Regions from separate parts of the Arthrobacter sp. MYb221 genome, predicted to be linked through region 1. Evidence: riboswitches for the same ligand, from Rfam matches in the RefSeq annotation. Region 1 holds a riboswitch; each other region holds the start of a gene.
What was found. Region 1 has a riboswitch for thiamine pyrophosphate ahead of thiO (glycine oxidase ThiO). Riboswitches for the same ligand answer to the same signal wherever they lie in the genome.
Positions count from the first base shown of each region.

Region 2: another riboswitch for thiamine pyrophosphate. It lies ahead of thiM (hydroxyethylthiazole kinase); the one in region 1 lies ahead of thiO (glycine oxidase ThiO).
Region 3: another riboswitch for thiamine pyrophosphate. It lies ahead of CQ015_RS10620 (ECF transporter S component); the one in region 1 lies ahead of thiO (glycine oxidase ThiO).

Region 1 covers NZ_PCPW01000003.1:379,430-381,687, forward strand. The annotation lists gene thiO (glycine oxidase ThiO) at 1-971, opposite strand, end outside; TPP riboswitch at 967-1,072, opposite strand; gene CQ015_RS06255 (GNAT family N-acetyltransferase) at 1,152-2,120, shown strand.
Region 2 covers NZ_PCPW01000014.1:70,490-72,747, forward strand. The annotation lists gene thiE (thiamine phosphate synthase) at 1-342, opposite strand, end outside; gene thiM (hydroxyethylthiazole kinase) at 335-1,129, opposite strand; TPP riboswitch at 1,119-1,213, opposite strand; gene CQ015_RS15355 (GntR family transcriptional regulator) at 1,248-1,616, opposite strand; gene CQ015_RS15360 (hypothetical protein) at 1,613-2,258, opposite strand, start outside.
Region 3 covers NZ_PCPW01000007.1:159,864-162,121, forward strand. The annotation lists gene CQ015_RS10615 (ATP-binding cassette domain-containing protein) at 1-194, opposite strand, end outside; gene CQ015_RS10620 (ECF transporter S component) at 196-813, opposite strand; TPP riboswitch at 885-1,003, opposite strand; gene CQ015_RS10625 (DUF4235 domain-containing protein) at 1,078-1,329, shown strand; gene mnhG (monovalent cation/H(+) antiporter subunit G) at 1,393-1,806, opposite strand; gene CQ015_RS10635 (monovalent cation/H+ antiporter complex subunit F) at 1,806-2,072, opposite strand; gene CQ015_RS10640 (Na+/H+ antiporter subunit E) at 2,069-2,258, opposite strand, start outside.

The DNA of each region.
Region 1 (2,258 bases):
CCGGTGGAAACCACCAGTCCCTCATCTACGCGTCCGAGCAGCGGCCGATCATCGGGTGTCGCCGGTCTGGCCCGCACGATCGCCTCGTTCAAGGTGGTGTCGACGATGCCCGGCACGAGCCTGCGCGCATTGTCCAGCAGGGCGTGCATTTCTCCCACGTTCACCTGCTCTTGGCTGTCCTCGCGGCTCGACGCGCCCAGCACGAGGCTTCCATCGGTGCGTGGCACCAGGTAGACCGGCTGCCGATGCACGATTCCGCGCACGGTGTGCTTGATCAGCGGCGCGCCCACCGGTCCTTGGAGCCTGAGGATGTCTCCGTAGACCGGGCGCAATGGCAGAGCTGGCGCACCTGCTAGCGCGCCCAACCCGTTGGCAAGCAGTACCTGATCGCCATGGATTTCTTGGCCAGTTGAGGTAAGCACTCCACTGGTCCGTGATCCCTGGCGCAGCAGCCGCACCGCCGTTTCGCGCACGATCGACCGGTCAAGCTCATCGATCAGGATGCGCAGCAGGGACCGCGGGTCCAGTTGCTGGTCTTCGGCGCAGCGGATGGCGCCGGCGATGCCGGTGGCAAGCGCCGGCTCGAGTTTGCGTGCCGCGCTGCCCAGCAGCCGCTCGGCGCTGAATCCCAGCGAGGCTTGCAGCTTCATGAGCGCAAGCAGTGCGTCCATATCCGCGGTTTCGGCGGCGACGACCAGCGTGGAGTTTTCTACGTACGCTGGTCTGCTGCCGGTGGTTTGTTCCACGCGGTCAATGAATGCGGGGTATTCCTTGGCCGAAGTGGCCATCAGGCGGTGAAGTGCGCCCTGTCCCCAGGTGGTTTCGGCGGTCGGTGCGAGCATTCCCGCCGCGGCGTGGCTGGCTCCTAGCCCAGGCGCCGGATCCACTAGCGTGATTTCGGCGCCGCGGGCGCGCAGTTCGAATGCCGTGGCAAGCCCGATGATTCCGGCGCCGACAATGACTATATGCACGAAGGCATTTCCTTCCTACGGCGGCATGACCCGCATCAGGTGTAGCGGTCGGCACATGGCCCTCTCAGCCCAATCGCTGTTGGGCTCCCGCGGAGTACTTGGATTATAAGCATGCCTCAGCTCACTTTGGCGAACTTCATGACTTCAACCTGTGCTTCTGCCTGTGTTTTACTCGTTGGCATGAGCGAATTCAGTGGTCCGGAGGATTTGTCTACCGATCATCGACTGGCACAGGTTGTCATCGATGGCGAACGGCAACTGCTCTTGCCTGCCGTCCGCCGGGATCGGCAGGCATTATTGCGGCTGCTCCACGCAGATTTCGAAGAGGTTGGTGCCTCGGGCAGGTGCTATTCTCGCGCGCAGATTATCGAGCAGCTGTGCAATGAACCAGTCGTTGAATCGACTAGGGACGAAGTGCATGATCCGCGCGTGCGCAGGCTCAGCGATTCGCTGCTGATTCTGCGGTGGCGAACCAAGCCGGAGAACCTGAGCCAACGCACCTCGCTCTGGGTTCATTCGGCCCAAGGTTGGCAATTGCTCTTTCATCAAGGCACCGGTCAATCCGCGTCGTCCCAGATCAGCGGCCGGCGGCTCGGCGCCGCTGGCGAAACGACGGCATCTTTGCGTCCGCTTCGCCTAGCGGATGCACCGCAAGTCCTCGCGGCCTTCCTTTCGAGCCCGGATATGGCCCGGCAAGGCGAGGTGAGTACGCTTGCCGAGGCCGAAGCCTATGTCCGCATGTTGCTCGAATTCCCGGCCCGGCAGGTTCCGTTGGCCGTCGTCGAGAATTCTGCGCTCGTTGGTCTGGTGTGCGGGACCATCGATGAGGCGAACCTGAGCGCCTGGGTCTGGTATTGGCTGCACGCGGAGCATCGGGGCCGCGGGTTGAGCAGCCGGGCGTTGGCCGCCCTCTCGGCGGAGTTATTCTCCAGCTACCGCTTGCAGCGACTGGAGTTGGGTTTGCGCGTGAACAATCCGGCGTCGAAGATAGTCGCCGAGCGTTGCGGGTTCATTCTCGAAGGACGCGAGCGCGGCAAGTTCCTGATCAATGGCCAGCGGATCGATGTGTTGAATTATGCGCGGTTGCCCACCGATCCCATCCCGCCGATCAGTCCGCTGGAGTTTCGCGCGGAGGCGGCGGGAGGCTGATTTTCTTCGGGGCCGCAGCGGAACGGAATCGAGTAGGTGGGGGTGTCTAGCCCCCACCTCTCACACCACTGTGAGTCTTGTAGTGGCTGGTCTGGGATCAGCTGGCAAGGTAGGAACCAGGCCTCTCACTGCCGGGAA
Region 2 (2,258 bases), on a different contig from region 1:
ATCGGTGGACGCGCTGAGCCCGATAATTCCCTCGCCGATGATTTCGCGGGCGTAGCGCACCGCAATATCCTTCTGCCCGATATGGATGCCGGTGACCGCGGCCCCCGCGGCGCGTGCGGCGAGGAATACGTCGATGCGGTCGTTGACCAACAGCTCGGCCTTGCCGGCGGTGAGTTCCGCCGCCGCGCAGGTCAGTTCGAAGAATTCGCGGGCCGTCTCGTTCTTGGCCCGCAGCTGCACCCACTGCACTCCCGCGGCCACCGCGCCTTCGATGACTTCCAGGGTGCTGCGCGGCTGGCAGCTTTCGGTGTTGGCTACCAGGTAGATTCCCAGATCACGCATTATTTGCCTCCTCAAGGCGCAGGTTGTGCAATTCGTCGGGGTCCAGCAGCGAGAGTTCGTCGAGGAAGGCCGCGGCGAAACTACCCGGGCCGCGGCCGATGGCCAGGGCCTTTTCGGCGGCCAGTCCGTACAGGCCGTGGGCTGCGATGGCCGCGTCGAACGGGTCTTCGCTCACCGCGAGCATCCCGGCGCAGATTGCACCCAGGGCGCAGCCGCCGCCGGTAATCCCGGTCAAGCCGATCCCGTTGCTGTGCACCAGCGTGGTGCGCTTGGCATCGATGATCGCATCGGCCGCTCCGGAGATCGCGACCACCGAACCATATTCGATGGCCAACTCGCGTCCAGCCTCGATGGCCGCGTGCACGGTGTCCTGCGCGTCCACTCCGCGCCCGGTCGAGCTGCGCCCGGCCAGCGCCAGAATCTCCGAGGCATTGCCGCGGATCAGGGTGGGGCGCTGGGCCACGATATTTCGCGCGAAGTCAGTGCGTACCGGCAATGCGCCCACGGCCACCGGGTCCAGCACCCAGGGGGTGCCGGCCTGGTTCGCACCATGGACCGCTTCGTCCATGGCGCGCAGCTGTTCGGTGCTCGGGGTGCCCAGGTTCACCAGGACCGCGGAGGCCACCGCGGCAAATGGCCCGGCTTCGCCGGGCAGGTTGGTCATCGCCGGAGCCGCCCCGGAGGCCAGCAGTGCATTCGCGGTGAAGTTGGCGACCACGGTATTGGTCAGGCAAAACACCAAAGGGGATTGTTGCCGATAATTCCGGGCAACGGAAGTCAGGGTCATGCGACATCCCTCCGCTAGTTTGAACTAGTTCAGGTTCGACGGGTCTCATCTCAGTCGGTGAATCCGACACCCCGTGTCACTGGCTAGAGCGTACTCACCAAAGCCGCGGAAGAACAAATTATTGCCGTGCGCGGCGTTGCACCAGCGCCCTGACGGTGGCCTCGTCGATTCCCTGAGCTCGGGCTAATTCCCACACCCGATCCACCGCTTGAACCAGATCACCGGAGGATTTCTCCATATCCGCTCCGGCGTTCACCACCGTTCCGGCACGCCGTCGGGAGGAAACCAGGCCGGTGGCCTCGAGTTCCTTGTAGGCGCGGGCCACCGTCCCGGAAGCGACCCCCAAATCGGTGGCCAGTGCGCGCACCGTAGGCAGCTTGCTTCCCGCCGGCAGCTCGCCCAAGGAAATCAGCGATGAGATTTGTGTGCGGATCTGTTCATAGGGCGGGACCGCCGCGTCCAGGTCCACGAAAATATGGTGGCTCATACGCGCTGCGGCACCCGAGCTTCTGGGCGGGCCAAAATGATCACTGCCGGGCAGCAGAAGACGATGATCCCCACGGCCGAAACGTAGGGACCTGCCTCGTAACCCCAGGCCAGCATGGTGACGGCCGCCGCGGTGACTACGCGGAGGGCGCGTAGTTCGTGGACTTGGCGGTACCAAATTTCTTGCTCCACGGTGACATCCCAAGGCAAGGCCGCACGCCGAACCCACCAGATGTGGCAGGCGGTAGCGGCAAGCAACGCGAGGAGCGCACCCAGCGCGAAGACCGGTTTGACCGGAACTAGACCCCAAAAATATTCGAATGGTGGATTGATCAGCAGGTATGTGGCGCCGATGAGCAAGAGCCCGGCGAGCACATAGACATAGCGCGGCAGGTCTGCGCTGTGCCGAGCCAGTGAATGGGTTCCCCTGGACTTCAGGTGCAGGTAGCCCAGGAACCCGGCATTGAGCACCAAGAACAAGAGGGCTACCACCAGGAGCGACACAATTGCCTGCGGGGCGTTCTCACCGGGGCGCGCATTGTCCGCGTACTCGGTCTGCACAAGCGAGGAGGAGCAGGCCAGTGCGATGAGTGTGAGTGCGGTGGTGAGGAATCCAATGGCAAGCAAATTTTCGCGCATCCGC
Region 3 (2,258 bases), on a different contig from region 1:
TGCAAGAGCGTTGATTTACCGGCGCCAGATGGGCCTAGCAGCAGGACCTTCTGCCCGGCGGGAATATGCAGGTCCAGTCCGCTAAGCGCCGGCAATGGACGTTCGGCATGGTGCCAGCCAAAGTTGTCGGCCGTGATCTCAAAGCCGCCACCGCCGAGGTGCCCGGGGGTGGCTTCGGTAGTCGAAGAACTCAATTCAGGCACTGCGCAGCGAACCTTCAAGGTGTGCCGAACGGCTAGCCAATGCTCCCAGGGCACCGGTCTTCGCCAGAGCACGGGTTGCCAACCACGAGAGAAGTCCGGCAATAACTAGGCCGGAAATGCCCATGGCAACTACGTGGAACAGCTTCATCGCCTCGGTGTACTCAGCGAAGTAACCCAGCAGGTAGGCTTCGCCGATTCCGCCGAAAATTCCCGACATGAATCCCGCAAGCAGTGCCACCGGCAGGTTCCACCGGCGGTACCTCACTGCGGCAAAGACCACCTCGGCTCCGAGCCCCTGGATCAGGCCGGAGAACAGCACCGCTAATCCCCATTGGGAACCTAGCAAGGCTGAGATGACGGCGGCGAGGATCTCGCAATACAGCGCGGCACCGGGTTTCCGGATAATCAACGCACCGAGCACCGCGGGAAAAAGCCACATGCCAGATACGAAGGCGCTTGCCGGTGGGAAAGCCACGAAAGCAAGGCTGACCAATCCGTATCCGGCGTTCCAAGCCCAAAAGATAACGCCCGAGGCGACCGCGATTACCGAGGCCACAACGATGTCGACCACGCGCCAGCTGGCACGGTTAGTTGCTGGTGCAACGTTCATAAGGTTTGTCCTCCTATGTAAGGAGGGGAGATGCACGGACCGGTGGGCGTTTAATCGCGCGCCATGATCCGCATCCGAGATGCTCGACTTCCTTCGCCGGTACTAGCCGGGGCAGGTTCGAGGGTCTGCGATCTATCGCACTCTCAGCGTCTTGCACCGCGAACGGCATGACGCTCCCCTGTCGGAATGATTACTGCTCAACCACCATACCGCAGGTATGCTGGGCTACAGAACGAAACCTTACGACGCGAATGCGAGGTCCTCATGAACTCAGTGCAGAAGCTTGTTACCCTTGGAATTTCCATGGGAGCGGGAATGCTTGGAAGCCGACTGGTCGACAAGGTCTGGAAAGGCTTCACCGGAAACGACGCGCCACGTCACGGCAAGGAAGCAGCCGCGGAAGCGAGTATGCGCCAGGCTTTGGGGTTCGCCATTTTCTCCGCCGTGGTCGCATCGATTATCCAGGTGCTGGCTGATCGCGGCACCAACAAGGCCATGAAGAAGTTCAGCAAGTAACATTGCCGAATTCCTTTGGTGGGGCAGGCCATTTGGCCTGCCCCACCAAAGTTTAACCAGCAGCTAGGTGCTCTCGGGCTCGTCGTTCTGTGCAGGTTTCGCTGGCGGCACCGCTGCGGTGGTTCCGGTCGTCTGCGAATGATTGCTAATGACCTGTTTTAGTTCATCAACATGCAAGGTTTCTTTCGCCACGTGCTTCGTGCGATATCCGGCGCGGCCAATCATGTGCGCCGATACCGGGGCAGTCAGCAGCTGCAATCCCCAGGCCAATGCAAAGACCGGGATCAGTCCCCAGCTGCGCAAGTGGATGATGAGTCCGGCGAAGAGCAGCAGGAAGCCCAATACTTGTGGTTTCGTGGCCGCGTGCATGCGTGAAAGCAGATCCGGGAAGGTAATTAAACCGATTCCGGCGATCAGCGACATCAGGGAACCAAGTACCAGCAAGAGCGCAGCGAGTGCTTCTAAGAACGTGTCCATTAGGCGTTCCTCTGATCCGATACGAACCGCGAGACGGTAACCGAGCCGATGAATCCCAAGGTGCATGCAACCACCGTGAACAGCAGGTAATCGGTGTGCCGGTTCAGCGCCATGTCTAGGCACAGCGCACTGGAAATGATCAACAGCATGACGTCGAGAGCGAGCACCCGGTCAAGAATCGAGGGGCCCTTGAAAACCCGCCACAGGCAAGCGATAGAGGCCAGCGCCAACATCACTCCGCCAATCCATACAGCTATTTCAATCATTTCTTGGGCTTCCTGCTGGAGAAATCCGGACCGCATTCATTCTTGATCGCCTCGTATTCATCGGGGCTTCCGATGGCCATGATCAACCGGCGTTCAATGTCGTGGATATTCGCTCGCGCCTTTTCCACATCCGCATCGCTATTCACATCGAGATAGTGCAGGTACAAGGTGGAACTGCTGCGGTCC